2 regions of the Pantoea sp. B65 genome follow, and region 2 is predicted to be linked to the other one. Evidence: predicted binding sites of a transcription regulator. Region 2 holds the regulator's gene; the other holds the start of a gene.

Region 1 (8,113 bases), on a different contig from region 2:
TGTGGGGGTTCTCACAATTTTTCGCGCGACAGGTATTTTATTGGCGGGAGATAAAACTGCCCGGGAAAAAAAAAGCCCCGATAATCGGGGCTTTCTTACTTCAGACCAGGCTGAACTTAAGCGTCTTTGCTACCGCGAGAAGCACGTTTACGATCGTTCTCGGTCAGGTGGCGCTTACGGATACGAATGGAGGTAGGAGTCACTTCTACCAGTTCGTCATCATCGATAAACTCCAGCGCCTGTTCCAGTGACATTTTCACTGCCGGAACCAGGGTGGTCGCTTCATCGGTACCGGAAGCACGCATGTTGGTCAGTTTCTTACCGGTCAGGCAGTTAACTGTCAGGTCGTTAGAACGGCTGTGAATACCGATGATCTGGCCTTCATACACTTCCGCACCGTGACCCAGGAACAGCTTACCGCGATCCTGCAGGCTGAACAGCGCAAACGCGACGGCTTTACCCTGACCGTTAGAGATCAGTACGCCATTCTGGCGCTGGCCGATTTCGCCCGGACGAACGTCGTCGTAATGGCTGAAGGTGGAGTACAGCAGACCAGTACCGGAAGTCATGGTCATAAATTCAGTACGGAAACCGATCAGACCACGAGCCGGGATCAGGTAATCGAGACGAATACGACCTTTGCCATCTGGCACCATGTCTTTAACATCGCCTTTACGCTCACCCATCGCCTGCATCACAGCACCCTGATGCTGTTCTTCGATGTCCAGGGTCACGTTTTCAAACGGTTCCTGGTGACGGCCGTCGATCAAACGGTTGATAACTTTCGGACGTGACACCGCCAGCTCGAAGCCTTCGCGACGCATGTTTTCGATCAGTACTGACAGGTGCAGCTCGCCACGACCAGAAACACGGAATGCATCAGCATCTTCAGTTTCGTCAACGCGCAATGCCACGTTGTGCACCAGTTCTTTGTTCAGACGGTCAAGGATCTGACGTGAAGTCACATACTTACCTTCTTTACCACAGAATGGCGAGGTGTTGACGTTGAAGAACATGGTTACGGTAGGTTCATCAACGCTCAGGGCTGGCAGCGCTTCCACATTCTGCGGGTCGCAGATGGTGTCAGAGATGTTCAGTTCGCCCAGACCAGTGATGGCGATGATGTCGCCAGCTTCAGCCAGTGTCGCATCAATACGCTCCAGACCCATATGGGTCAGAACTTTACCGACTTTACCGTTACGGGTTTTGCCTTCGCTATCAACGATAGTAACCTGCTGGTTTGGCTTAACCACGCCGCGTTTGATACGGCCGATGCCGATAACGCCAACGTAGTTGTTGTAGTCCAGCTGAGAAATCTGCATCTGGAACGGCGCTTCCATTTCTACCTGTGGAGGAGAAACGTGATCGACGATCGCCTGATACAGCGGGGTCATATCATCTGCCATATCGTTATGGTCAGTACCGGCGATACCGTTCAGCGCAGATGCATAAATAATTGGGAAATCGAGCTGCTCGTCGGTCGCGTCGAGGTTAACGAACAGGTCGAATACCTGATCGACAACCCAATCTGGACGTGCGCCCGGACGGTCAACTTTGTTGATTACAACAATCGGTTTCAGACCATTAGCAAAAGCTTTCTTGGTCACGAAACGGGTTTGCGGCATCGGGCCATCCATTGCGTCGACAACCAGCAGTACGGAGTCAACCATTGACATTACACGCTCAACTTCACCACCGAAGTCGGCGTGACCTGGAGTATCCACGATGTTGATGCGGTAGTCTCTCCAGTTAATGGCGGTGTTTTTGGCGAGGATGGTGATCCCACGCTCTTTCTCCAAATCGTTGGAGTCCATTACGCGTTCGGTTGCTTCGGTGCGGGAATCAAAGGTCCCGGACTGCTGCAGCAACTTATCAACCAGGGTAGTTTTACCATGGTCAACGTGGGCAATAATGGCGATGTTACGCAAATTTTCGATCACAGCTTTGCCTCAGGCATTAGAAATAGCGCGCTATTGTACACGGATTAATCGAAGGACTGAACAGGATCACAAATTTCATATAAAGATTACTGTCGGGATTGCTTTTACAGCCATTTACAGTGCAAAGATTGCACTCCGTCAAGAATTTGCACCAAACTAGTGCCCATTAATCATTCAAAAGCACCATAATGGTGCGCGACATCCATCATGGTGCATCTCTCGTCTCACGAGAGGGCGCATGATAACGCCTTTTCGGCTAAATAAAAAAGTTGGCATAGATTTCGCTTTAGTCTATTCAAGCGAAAACGGCAGTTTCCACAACGGTTGATAGCTTGTCTGAGATCTTTATTATCAGGTGTACGCGCCAATTTACGCGTTCCGCATCGTGAAGTTCTCGAACCACGACGACAATGACAAAATCCAGGAGAGTTAAGTATGTCCGCTGAACACGTTCTGTCGATGATGAACGAGCACGAAGTTAAGTTCGTCGATCTGCGTTTTACCGATACCAAGGGTAAAGAGCAGCACGTTACCATTCCTGCTCATCAGGTTAACGCTGACTTCTTCGAAGAAGGCAAAATGTTCGATGGTTCTTCCATCGGCGGATGGAAAGGCATCAACGAATCAGACATGGTTCTGATGCCAGATGCTACCACTGCAGTTCTGGATCCGTTCTTTGAAGATCCTACTCTGATCATCCGTTGTGACATCCTTGAGCCAGGCACCATGCAGGGCTACGATCGTGACCCACGTTCTATCGCTAAGCGTGCAGAAGATTTCCTGCGCTCTTCCGGTATCGCGGACACTGTCCTGTTCGGACCAGAACCAGAATTCTTCCTGTTTGATGACGTGCGTTTCGGCGCCACCACTTCCGGTTCACACGTTGCTATCGACGATATCGAAGCGGCATGGAACACCGGTAAAGAATACGAAGGCGGCAACAAAGGCCACCGTCCAGGTATCAAAGGCGGCTACTTCCCGGTACCACCGGTCGATTCATCACAGGACATCCGTTCTGCCATGTGTCTGACCATGGAACAGATGGGCCTGGTTGTTGAAGCTCATCACCACGAAGTGGCAACTGCTGGTCAGAACGAAGTGGCTACCCGCTTCAATACCATGACCAAAAAAGCGGACGAAATTCAGATCTACAAATATGTCGTGCACAACGTTGCTCACGCTTACGGCAAAACCGCGACCTTTATGCCGAAACCTATTTTCGGTGACAACGGTTCAGGTATGCACTGCCATATGTCCCTGTCTAAAGGCGGCAACAACCTGTTCGCTGGCGACAAATACGGCGGCCTGTCTGACATCGCCCTGTTCTACATCGGTGGTGTGATCAAACACGCTAAAGCAATCAACGCGCTGGCAAACCCAACCACCAACTCATACAAGCGTCTGGTCCCAGGCTACGAAGCACCGGTTATGCTGGCTTACTCTGCCCGTAACCGTTCTGCTTCTATCCGTATCCCAGTGGTCGCCAGCCCGAAAGCACGTCGCATCGAAGCTCGCTTCCCTGACCCAGCGGCTAACCCATACCTGGCGTTCTCAGCACTGCTGATGGCTGGCCTGGACGGCATCATCAACAAGATCCATCCTGGCGATGCTATGGATAAGAACTTGTATGACCTGCCGCCGGAAGAAGAAGCTGAGATTCCAAAAGTAGCAGGCTCTCTGGAAGAAGCGCTGAATGCCCTGAACGAAGACCGTGAGTTCCTGACTCGTGGTGGCGTGTTCACTGACGACGCGATCGATGCTTACATCGACCTGCGTAAGGCAGAAATGGATCGCGTTCGCATGACTCCGCATCCGGTAGAGTTTGAGCTTTACTACAGCGTTTAATTGGTTCGACGTTTTTGTTGCCGTGGAAACTTTCAGCCCATCTTCGGATGGGCTTTTTTCTCCACAAAACCATCGTTAAAGACGATGATTTCTGAACTGACGACTATAATGCACCAAAATAGTGCCTGTTTTGCCAGATATATGACCGGTAATACAGGCTGAGTGCAGGGGAAAGCTGTATGGCAACTGGCACCCTGCCCGATGCTGGGCAGATTCTCAACTCTCTGATTAACAGTATCTTGCTGGTCGATAACGAGCTGGTGGTTCATTACGCCAACCCGGCCGCACAGCAGCTACTGGCGCAAAGCTCCCGCAAGCTGTTTGGCACACCATTGCCAGATCTGATGGGCTATTTCTCGCTAAATATTGATGTCATGCGCGAAAGCCTTGATGCCGGCCAGGGATTTACCGACAGCGAAGTTACGCTGGTGGTGGACAGCCGCGCGCACATTATGTCACTGACGGCACAACGGCTACCTGATGGTTTTATCCTGCTGGAAATGGCGCCAATGGATAATCAGCGTCGTCTCAGTCAGGAACAGATTCAGCATGCTCAGCAGGTTGCCGCGCGTGATTTGGTTCGCGGCCTGGCGCATGAAATAAAGAACCCGCTGGGTGGATTACGCGGTGCGGCGCAGTTACTGGCGAAAGCCCTGCCCGACCCGTCATTAACCGAATATACCAAGGTGATCATTGAGCAGGCCGACCGTCTGCGCAATTTAGTTGATCGCCTGTTAGGGCCGCAACAGCCCGGCATGCACGTTACGCAAAGCATTCATCAGGTATCCGAACGCGTGGTTAACCTGGTGACAATGGAGTTGCCGGATAATGTGACGCTGGTGCGGGATTACGACCCAAGTTTACCTGAATTACCGCATGACCCCGACCAGCTGGAACAGGTGTTGCTGAATGTAGTTCGCAACGCGCTGCAGGCATTAGGTGAAGAAGGCGGAACCATTACTTTACGTACGCGCACAGCATTTCAGCTGACGCTGCATGGCGTACGTTATCGTCTGGTCGCGCGCATCGATATTGAAGATGACGGTCCAGGCATTCCGGCACAACTGCAGGATACGCTGTTTTATCCGATGGTGAGCGGACGTGAGGGGGGCACCGGTTTGGGGCTTTCCATTGCTCGCAGTCTGATCGATCAGCACTCAGGAAAAATAGAATTTAACAGTTGGCCCGGTCATACCGAATTCTCGGTTTACCTGCCTATTCGCCAGTGAGGTTTCTATGCAACGAGGGATAGTTTGGATCGTCGATGACGATAGCTCCATCCGCTGGGTGCTTGAACGTGCGCTCACTGGAGCCGGTTTAAGCTGCGCGACCTTTGATAGCGCAAACGAGGTGCTGGAAGCGCTCGCCACCAAAACCCCAGACGTTTTGTTATCAGATATTCGTATGCCCGGCATGGATGGCCTGGCGTTACTAAAGCAGATTAAACAGCGTCACCCAATGCTTCCGGTCATCATAATGACCGCGCATTCCGACCTGGATGCTGCCGTTAGCGCTTATCAGCAGGGTGCTTTTGATTACCTGCCAAAACCTTTTGATATTGACGAAGCGGTGGCGTTGGTTGAACGCGCTATCAGCCACTATCAGGAACAGCAGCAGCCGCGTAACCAGCCGGTCAATGGCCCGACCACCGATATTATCGGTGAAGCGCCAGCGATGCAGGACGTGTTCCGTATTATCGGCCGTCTGTCGCGTTCCTCGATCAGCGTGCTGATTAATGGCGAGTCAGGGACTGGTAAAGAGCTGGTGGCACATGCGCTGCATCGCCACAGTCCGCGCGCCAAAGCGCCGTTTATTGCGCTGAATATGGCCGCCATCCCGAAAGATTTGATTGAGTCGGAACTGTTTGGCCACGAGAAAGGGGCTTTTACCGGCGCCAATCAGATTCGTCAGGGCCGTTTTGAACAGGCTGATGGCGGTACGCTGTTTCTCGACGAAATTGGTGATATGCCGCTTGATGTGCAAACCCGCTTACTGCGTGTGCTGGCCGATGGTCAGTTCTATCGCGTCGGCGGCTATGCGCCGGTCAAAGTGGATGTGCGTATCATTGCCGCAACCCACCAGAACCTTGAGCTGCGCGTCCAGGAAGGTAAATTCCGTGAAGACTTGTTCCATCGCCTGAATGTGATCCGCGTGCATTTGCCGCCATTGCGTGAACGTCGTGAAGATATTCCGCGTCTGGCACGTTACTTCCTGCAAGTGGCGGCACGTGAGTTAGGTGTTGAAGCGAAAATTCTGCATCCGGAAACCGAAACAGCCTTAACCCGACTGCACTGGTCCGGTAACGTACGTCAGCTGGAGAATACCTGTCGCTGGCTGACGGTGATGGCGGCTGGTCAGGAAGTGTTGATTCAGGATCTGCCGTCTGAACTGTTTGAAACCTCGACGCCGGAAAATCCGGTGCAATCGCTGCCGGACAGCTGGGCAACCCTGTTAGCGCAGTGGGCCGATCGTGCATTGCGTTCCGGTCATCAAAACCTGCTGTCGGAAGCACAGCCGGAGATGGAAAGAACGCTGCTGACTACCGCCTTGCGTCATACGCAAGGTCATAAACAGGAGGCGGCACGCCTGCTGGGCTGGGGCCGCAATACGCTGACGCGTAAGCTGAAAGAGCTGGGAATGGAATAATACGACAACGGGCGGCAATCAATGCCGCCCGTTTTATTTTCAGATCACCCGCGAAAACTGCTGCGTACGCGCTTTCTGGCGCAGGTAGCGATCAAAGCACATACAGATATTCCTGATCAGCAAACGTCCCTTAGCGGTCACCTGAAGGCCCTTCTCGTGGCGATCCACCAGCCCATCCTCAATCAACGGCTGCAGCAGAGCCAGATCTGGCGCAAAGTAATGTGAAAAGTCGATTTGCCACCGCTGTTCAATCTGCGCGAAATCGAGCGCAAAATGGCAAATCAGCGCCTTGATCACATCACGTCGCAGACAGTCATCATCGGTTAAGGTTAAACCGCGCCATAGCGCATTACCTTGCAGGCTGACGCTGGCGCTGTAATCCTTCATTACTTTCTGGTTCTGGGCATAACTGTCGCCGATCATACTAATCGCCGACACTCCCATCCCGAGTAAATCACTGTCGCCCTGCGTGGTGTACCCCTGAAAGTTGCGGTGCAGCTTCCCTTCCCGCTGGGCAACCGCCAGTTCATCATCGGGACGGGCAAAGTGATCCATGCCGATAAACTGATAGCCTTCCGCCGTTAGCGTCGCGATGGTTTGCTGCAGAATCGCCAGACGCTGGCTGGCGTCGGGCAGATCCGCCGTTTTGATTTTGCGTTGCGCCGCAAACAGCTCCGGTAAATGAGCATAGTTAAAGACGCTCAGGCGATCGGGATTCAGCTCGGCCACTTTTTGCAGGGTGAAGGCAAAACTCTCCGCGGTCTGCGCCGGCAGGCCATAGATCAAATCAATATTGGTTGAGGTGAAGCCCAGCTGGCGCGCGCGCTTGATCAAAGCAAAAATAAACGCCTCATCCTGCACGCGGTTCACTTTTTCCTGCACCTGCTTATTAAAATCCTGCACCCCCATGCTCAGCCGGTTAAAACCCGCCGCGCGCAGGTGGTCGAGAATATCCAGCTCAATTTCGCGCGGATCGACTTCAATCGACAGTTCCGCGTCGGCACTGAAGTTGAAACAGCTGCGCAGCAGATCAATCAGGCGGGTAATTTGCGCCTTATCGAGGAAGGTGGGGGTACCGCCGCCCCAGTGCATCTGCGTCACCGTACGCTGCGTAAACAGCGGCGCACGTGAGCGGATCTCCTGCTCGAGGACATCCAGGTATTGATCGGCTTTATGCTGCTGACGCGTGACGATCTTATTGCAGCCACAGAAGTAGCACAGGCGGTGACAGAACGGGATATGCAGGTAAAGCGACAGTGGCCGTTCAGGGTAGCGCAACGCCGCCTGGCGGAAGGAGGCTTCGTTATAACTTTGATTGAATTCGAGTGCGGTAGGATAGGAGGTGTAGCGCGGCCCGGAATAGTTATATTTCTGAATCAGGGCCAGATCCCATTCAATCGTTGGCGTGGACATGGTTACTCCTTCCATTTACGTCGTCGTACAGACCGTCGTGCCTGAGGAAGCTGTTTCAGCTGCCGATTGACGGTGTCGCGTCGCAAACGGGATTTCAGCCGCGACAGGCGCCGTAGTTTAACGAATAACCCAATCAGATAACATATCAGAAACAATGCTAAAATTGATCCAGGCCAAAGCATCTGCTTAATCCTCGCAACCGGTACCCTGCGGGCAGAATACCGGTATTCGCGACAGAAAAATGCCGATCAGTTACCGCCCTTCAGCAG
Region 2 (8,113 bases):
TTGTCTGCAGCGTAGTCGCCGTATCGGGCGGGCTGCCGGCATGCTGTTACTGTGTGGTTTCATTGGCTGGGTAGCGACACTTTATCTGCTACCGAACAGCTCAATCTGATTGAAAGGACTGAACATAATGTCGCATATCAACCTTGAACCCGGATTCGACTTCCAGCAGGCAGGAAAAGAGGTTCTGCAGATAGAACGTCAGGGTCTTGAAGAGCTCGACCAGTATATCAACGCCGATTTTAGCCGTGCCTGTGAAATGATGTTCTATTGCCATGGCAAAGTAATCGTCATGGGCATGGGGAAATCAGGCCATATTGGTAGAAAAATGGCAGCCACCTTTGCCAGCACCGGTACTCCGGCATTTTTCGTCCATCCGGCCGAAGCCAGCCACGGCGATCTCGGCATGGTAACCCCGAATGATATCGTTATTGCCCTGTCCAATTCCGGTGAGTCGGCTGAAATCCTCGCGCTGATCCCGGTGCTGAAACGTCAGCATGTGCCGCTAATTTGCCTTACCAGCCGCCCGGAGAGTGCCATGGGGCGTGCGGCGGATATCCATTTATGCGTCAAAGTGCCGCAGGAAGCCTGTCCGCTGGGACTGGCGCCGACCTCCAGCACCACTGCGGCGTTAGTCATGGGCGATGCCCTGGCGGTCGCGCTGCTGAAAGCGCGTGGCTTTACGGCGGAGGATTTCGCGCTCTCCCACCCTGGCGGCGCGCTGGGCCGTAAACTATTGCTGCGCGTCGCGGATATTATGCACGGTGGCGATGAAATCCCTCATGTCAGTAAAGAGGCATCGCTGCGCGATGCGTTGCTGGAGATCACCCGCAAGAATCTCGGTATGACGGTGATAGTCAACGACCTGATGAAGATCGAAGGGATCTTCACCGATGGCGACTTGCGTCGGGTGTTTGATATGGGTATCGACTTCCAGCATGCCTCGATTGCCAGCGTCATGACCCATGGCGGCATTCGCGTGCGACCTAATATGCTGGCGGTCGATGCGTTAAATTTGATGCAAACCAAACACATTACCGCAGTGATGGTTGCCGATGGCGACCAATTGCTGGGTGTGGTACATATGCATGACATGCTGCGCGCCGGCGTAGTCTGAAAAGGAAACCAGTAACAATGAGCCAGACAGAGGCAGTCGTCGATACCTGCTACGGTGCAGTCAGCCATGAGGTGATGGCGCGAGCCAAACAGATCCGCCTGTTGATATGTGATGTGGATGGCGTAATGTCCGATGGCGTGATCTATATGGGCAATAATGGTGAAGAGCTGAAAGCTTTTAACGTACGCGATGGCTATGGTATTCGCTGTTTGCTGACCTCGTCGGTAGAAGTCGCTATTATAACCGGCCGCAAAGCCAAACTGATGGAAGATCGCTGTAAGACTTTAGGCATTACGCATCTTTACCAGGGACAGTCGGATAAGCTTTTGGCCTTCAGCGAACTTCTGGATAAACTGTCGCTAAACCCGGAGCAGGTTGCCTATATCGGTGATGATTTGATCGACTGGCCAGTGATGGCGAGGGTGGGATTAAGCGTGGCCGTCGCGGATGCACATCCGATACTGTTGCCGCGCGCTGATTATGTTACCCGCATCGCTGGCGGTCGTGGAGCGGTGCGCGAAATTTGCGATCTGATTTTGATCGCCCAGGATAAGTTTGATGACGCCAAAGGGCAATCTGTATGAGTAAAACCAGGCGTTGGATCACGCTGTTACTGGCTCTGATTGCCATTGTGCTGGTCGGCTGGAATCTGACGGGCAATGACGATCAGGAGCAGGTTGCCAGTAACAATCAGGAACCGACCTATACCAGTGCCAATTCCAGTACCGTGGTCTACAACCCGCTGGGCGGCCTGAATTATAAGCTGGTATCGGATAAGGTGACCTACTTTGCCGCGGATGAAGTCAGCTGGTTTGATAATCCCATTATGACCACCTACGACGAAAACAAAGTGCCAACATGGTCAGTGCGCTCAGATAAAGCCAAACTGACGAAGGACCGTAAACTCTATCTGTATGGTCATGTCGAAGTGAATAGTCTTACCCAGGACTCTCAACTTGAGCGAATTAAAACCGATAATGCTCAGGTAAACCTGGTCACTCAGGATGTCACATCGGAAGACCAGGTCACCCTTTATGGCCGCAGCTTTAACTCTACCGGTATGAAGATGCGTGGAAATTTGCGGACGAAAACTGCCGAGTTGCTTGAAAAGGTCAAAACCTCTTATGAAATTCAAAATGCATCACAACCACAGTCTTAAGTTACTGCTTATCGGCGCACTGTTCGCCGCCAGCCTTCCCGCCTTTGCTCTGACTGGCGATTCAGATAAGCCGGTCAATATTGATTCGGAAAATCAGGCTCTTGATATGCAGGGCAACGTGGCAACCTTTACCGGCAAAGTTATCGTCACCCAGGGCACCATTAAAATTACTGCGGATAAAGTGGTGGTCACACGCCCGGGCGGCGATAGCAGCAAGACTATCGTTGACGCCTGGGGCGAACCGGCGACTTTTTACCAGATGCAAGACAACGGTAAACCGGTACAGGGCCATGCGCAGAAAATGCACTATGAACTGGCGAAAGATCTGGTTGAGCTCACCGGTAATGCTTACCTTGAACAACTTGATAGCAATGTGAAGGGCGATCGCATCACTTATTTGGTGAAAGAGCAGAAGATGCAGGCCTATGGCAACAGTGGCAAACGCGTGACTACCGTACTGGTACCTTCGCAGCTGCAGGACAAAGGCACGCCGTCTAACGGTCAAAAAAAGAGTAACTAATTCGTTATGGCAACATTAATCGCTGAAAACCTGGCGAAGGCCTATAAAGGCCGTCGTGTGGTGGAAGATGTCAGTCTGCAAGTTAAGTCTGGCGAAATCGTGGGTTTGCTGGGGCCAAACGGCGCCGGTAAAACCACCACCTTTTACATGGTGGTGGGCATTGTGCCGCGCGATGCAGGCCGCATTGTCATCGACGATGAAGATATCAGCATTCTGCCGCTGCACGCCCGTGCGCGCCGTGGCATCGGCTATTTGCCGCAGGAAGCCTCCATTTTCCGGCGTCTCAGCGTCTACGATAACCTGATGGCAGTACTACAGATTCGTGAAGACTTAACCAGCGAGCAACGCGAAGACCGTGCGAAAGAGCTGATGGAAGAGTTTCATATCGAACATCTGCGCGACAACATGGGTCAGTCGCTCTCCGGTGGTGAACGTCGCCGTGTGGAAATCGCACGTGCGCTGGCCGCCAATCCGAAATTTATCCTGCTGGATGAGCCCTTCGCCGGCGTCGACCCGATCTCGGTAATTGATATAAAAAAAATTATCGAGCATCTGCGTGACAGCGGGCTGGGTGTTTTGATTACCGACCACAACGTCCGCGAAACGCTGGCGGTGTGTGAGCGGGCGTATATTGTCAGTCAGGGGCATCTGATTGCCCATGGGACCCCTGAAGAAGTACTGGCTGATGAACAAGTTAAGCGCGTCTATTTGGGTGAAGAGTTCAGACTCTGATATGGTGTTTGTTTCACGCATGTTTTCTTAGGAATTTGTATCCTGAATATGAAGCAAGGTTTGCAACTCAGGCTTAGCCAACAGCTAGCGATGACGCCGCAATTGCAGCAGGCCATTCGTTTGCTGCAACTTTCTACGCTTGAACTCCAGCAGGAAATACAGCTGGCGCTGGAAAGCAACCCATTGCTTGAGCAAACCGACATCCATGAAGAGATTGACGCGCGCGAATATCAGGAGAGTGAAGCTCTTGATACCCGCGAAGCGCTTGAACAGAAGGATATGCCGGAAGAGCTACCGCTTGATGCAACCTGGGATGAGATTTATACCGCAGGTACCCCCTCAGGTACCGGTACCGATTATCATGACGAAGAACTGCCGGTTTATCAGGGCGAGACCACTCAGACACTGCAGGACTATCTGATGTGGCAGGTTGAACTGACCCCCTTTACCGATACCGATCGGGCTATCGCCACCTCAATCGTCGATGCGATTGACGACACCGGCTACCTTACCGCCAGCCTCGAAGAGATCCGCGACAGCATTGGTGATGAAGATCTGGCGATGGATGAAGTGGAAGCGGTGCTGAAACGTATCCAGCGCTTTGATCCGATCGGCGTTGGCGCCCGCGATCTGCGCGATTGTCTGCTGGTTCAGCTGTCCCAATACCCTGCTGATGCGCCGTTGCTGAAAGAAGCGCGTTTAATCGTTAGTGAGCATCTCGATCTGCTGGCCAATCATGATTTCCGCAGCCTGATGCGCGTCACCCGGCTGAAGGAAGAGGTACTGAAAGGCGCGATGATGCTGATCCAGTCACTCGATCCGCGTCCAGGCCAGTCGATCAATACCAGCGAGCCGGAATATGTTATCCCGGACGTGCTGGTGCGTAAAATCGGCGTTCGCTGGGTAGTCGAACTGAATGCGGACAGCGTGCCACGCCTGAAAATCAACCAGCATTACGCCTCACTCGGTGGCGGCACCCGCAACGACAGCGATACCCAATTTATCCGCAGCAACCTGCAAGAAGCCAAATGGCTGATTAAGAGCCTGGAAAGCCGCAATGACACCTTACTGAAGGTGACGCGCTGCATTGTGGAACAACAACAGGCCTTTTTCGAACAGGGCGAAGAATTTATGCGTCCGATGGTGCTGGCAGATATTGCCTCCGCCGTCGATATGCATGAATCAACAATCTCGCGCGTGACCACCCAGAAGTACCTTCACAGTCCGCGTGGCATTTTTGAACTGAAGTATTTCTTCTCCAGCCATGTGAATACCGAGGGCGGAGGCGAAGCCTCTTCCACCGCGATCCGCGCCCTGGTGAAGAAACTTATCTCGGCGGAGAATCCCGCTAAACCGCTAAGCGACAGCAAGTTAACTACCATGCTATCTGAACAGGGCATCATGGTGGCGCGACGCACTGTGGCAAAGTACCGAGAGTCTTTATCCATCCCGCCTTCAAACCAGCGCAAGCAATTGGTTTGATCTGAACTGAGAAGGAAGACACTATGCAGCTAAATATCACAGGGCAACATGTTGAGATCACTGAACCGTTACGCGATTTCGTGAATAGCAAATTTGCCAAACTGGAACAATATTTTGATCGAATAAATCAGGTCTATATTGTTCTGAAAGTTGAAAAGGTCACCCAGGTGGCTGATGCAACGCTGCATGTGAATGGAGGAGAGTTGCACGCAACCTCGGAAGCGGTGGATATGTACGCGGCAATTGACGGGTTAATTGATAAACTCTCCCGGCAGCTGACCAAACATAAAGACAAGTTAAAACAACACTAATTCACCTTTGCTCGATCGGTAACTGGACAAAGGCCCGGGGCGAATTGATTCGCCCCATTTGATATGGCAGGGGAAACGTCCCGCTGCCTTACTCCCGGCGCCAGGCCAACAGCACAGATTGCCGGCAATAAATAGCTGCTTTTCCCGACGGATGACGAGTAAAGTAAGATGATGAGCCAGCATAAGTGAACACGTAAGTGAAACTATGATGAACAATGATATAACACTGGAATTAAGCTCTGTTCTGAGCGTTGACTGCACCCGCAGCGGCGTACACTGCCAGAGCAAAAAGCGGGCGCTGGAAATTATCAGCGAGTTGGCAGCCAAACAGCTGAACCTTCCGCACCAGACCATCTTTGAAGCGATTCTGACTCGCGAACGTATGGGGAGTACCGGCATCGGTAACGGTATCGCTATACCGCACGGTAAACTGGAAGAGGATACCCTGCGCGCGGTGGGCGTGTTTATCCGCCTTGATCAGCCTATTGCTTTTGATGCCATTGATAATCAGCCTGTGGATCTGCTGTTCGCCCTGCTTGTGCCGGCCGATCAGTGTAAAACGCATTTGCATACGCTATCACTGGTGGCGAAACGTCTGGCGGATAAAACCGTTTGTCGCCGCTTGCGCAGTGCGCAAAGCGATGAAGAGCTGTACCAGATCATTACTGAGAGTCAGGAAGAGAACCACTCTGGCCAATAGATTTCGGGTTGCAGGAAGGCGGTAAGCGAGTGAATCTCCCAGCGACTGAGAGCAATAGGTCACTGGAGTGCAAGACACCTGCGACTTGAAAGATGAAAGGTATAAGATTTTTGCACGGCTGTTCGGTCGTTCTAATCGGGAGAATATTTAATGGTGCTGATGATCGTCAGCGGTCGTTCTGGTTCAGGCAAATCGGTTGCACTGCGCGCACTGGAGGACATGGGTTTTTACTGTGTCGATAACCTGCCGGTAGTGTTACTGCCTGAATTAGCGAACTCACTGGCCGATCGCAACATATCTGCGGCGGTCAGCATCGATGTACGTAACATGCCGGAATCGCCTGAGGTTTTTGAGAAGGCGCTGAACAGTCTCCCTGACAGCTTTTCGCCGCAGCTACTGTTTCTTGATGCCGATCGTAACACCCTGATCCGGCGTTACAGCGATACGCGACGTCTTCACCCGCTCTCCAGTAAAAATTTGTCGCTGGAGAGCGCCATTGATGAAGAGAGCGATCTGCTGGAGCCGTTACGCTCGCGTGCCGATCTGATTATCGACACCTCAGAGATGTCAGTGCACGAACTGGCTGAGATGCTGCGCACGCGACTGCTGGGTAAACGCGAACGTGAGCTGACCATGGTGTTCGAATCCTTCGGCTTTAAACACGGTATTCCGATTGATGCCGACTATGTGTTCGACGTACGCTTTTTGCCGAACCCGCACTGGGATCCGAAACTGCGTCCAATGACCGGTCTAGATCGCCCGGTAGCGGCGTTTCTCGATCGCCATACCGAAGTGCATAACTTTATCTATCAAACCCGCAGTTACCTTGAGCTCTGGCTGCCGATGCTGGAAACCAATAACCGCAGCTACCTGACGGTGGCAATTGGCTGTACCGGTGGCAAACACCGTTCAGTCTACATTGCGGAGCAGCTGGCAGATTATTTCCGTTCACGTGGTAAAAATGTTCAGTCTCGCCATCGCACGCTGGAAAAACGTAAATCATGACCGTAAAGCAAACTGTGGAAATTCAAAACCGGCTGGGCATGCACGCGCGCCCGGCGATGAAGTTGTTTGAATTGGTACAAAGTTTCGACGCCGAGGTTTTGCTGCGTAACGAAGCCGGTACCGAAGCGGAAGCCAGCAGCGTGATAGCGTTGCTGATGCTGGATTCAGCAAAAGGCGGGCATATTGAAATTGAAGCCAGCGGACCCGATGAAGAGAAGGCCCTGATGGCGGTTATCGAGTTGTTTAATGCTGGTTTTGACGAGGATTAAACCTGCGTCCGCGCGGCATAAATGCCTCCATGATGGCCGGTGCAAATCATTGAGACGGGAGGCATAAATGCCTCCATCATGGCCGGTGCAAATCATTAAGACGGGAGGCATAAATGCCTTCATGATGGCCGGTGCAAATCATTGAGACGGGAGGCATAAATGCCTTCATGATGGCCGGTGCAAATCATTGAGACGGGAGGCATAAATGCCTTCATGATGGCCGGTGCAAATCATTGAGACGGGAGGCATAAATGCCTCCCCTACGGGGCCGCCGACCATATCAATTCAGTTTATGCTCGCGTAAAAATTCTTCGCCGCCCAGCTGGTGCATCTGGCGCATAATCCATTGCTGCCGCTGCCGCACATAGCCTGACGGCGCAGCGGCGTTAAAACGCAGCGGGTTCGGCAGCACTGCCGCCAGCAATGCCGCTTCTGACTGCGTCAGCTTGCTGGCAGGTTTATGAAAATAGCGCTGCGCGGCGGCTTCCACCCCAAACACCCCCTCACCAAATTCCGCAATGTTCAGATAAACCGTCAGCACACGCCGCTTGGTCCATACGACCTCAATACCCAGCGTTAACCCGGCTTCCAGACCTTTGCGCAACCAGCTGCGGCCATCCCAGAGAAACATATTTTTCGCCGTCTGCTGCGACAGGGTAGAAGCACCACGGATGCGCCCGGAACGCTCGTTATGATCCAGCGCCGAGGCAATCGCGTCCATATCAAACCCCCAGTGGGTCGGAAACTTCTGATCCTCAGCGGCCATTACCGCCAGCGGCATCGCCGGAGAAATATCATCCATCGCCACCCAGTCAGAGTGA

The links. Region 2 encodes sigma-54, which starts transcription at its own class of promoters, with help from an activator protein. Its sites were predicted from a motif close to GTTGGCACANNTTTCGCTNT; they were not measured.
Region 1: the regulator sigma-54 is predicted to act here: its motif matches at 2,209-2,228, upstream of glnA (glutamate--ammonia ligase).

The regions. Positions count from the first base shown of each region.
Region 1 covers NZ_JAHXPU010000044.1:123,026-131,138, forward strand. The annotation lists gene typA (ribosome-dependent GTPase TypA) at 117-1,940, opposite strand; gene glnA (glutamate--ammonia ligase) at 2,376-3,785, shown strand; gene glnL (nitrogen regulation protein NR(II)) at 3,965-5,014, shown strand; gene glnG (nitrogen regulation protein NR(I)) at 5,022-6,431, shown strand; gene hemN (oxygen-independent coproporphyrinogen III oxidase) at 6,471-7,844, opposite strand; gene yihI (Der GTPase-activating protein YihI) at 8,093-8,113, opposite strand, start outside.
Region 2 covers NZ_JAHXPU010000011.1:286,533-294,645, forward strand. The annotation lists gene JWF83_RS02270 (calcium/sodium antiporter) at 1-109, shown strand, start outside; gene kdsD (arabinose-5-phosphate isomerase KdsD) at 128-1,114, shown strand; gene kdsC (3-deoxy-manno-octulosonate-8-phosphatase KdsC) at 1,132-1,698, shown strand; gene lptC (LPS export ABC transporter periplasmic protein LptC) at 1,695-2,273, shown strand; gene lptA (lipopolysaccharide ABC transporter substrate-binding protein LptA) at 2,239-2,793, shown strand; gene lptB (LPS export ABC transporter ATP-binding protein) at 2,800-3,525, shown strand; gene rpoN (RNA polymerase factor sigma-54) at 3,574-5,007, shown strand; gene hpf (ribosome hibernation promoting factor) at 5,031-5,318, shown strand; gene ptsN (PTS IIA-like nitrogen regulatory protein PtsN) at 5,527-6,018, shown strand; gene rapZ (RNase adapter RapZ) at 6,169-7,023, shown strand; gene npr (PTS phosphocarrier protein NPr) at 7,020-7,292, shown strand; gene mtgA (monofunctional biosynthetic peptidoglycan transglycosylase) at 7,573-8,113, opposite strand, start outside.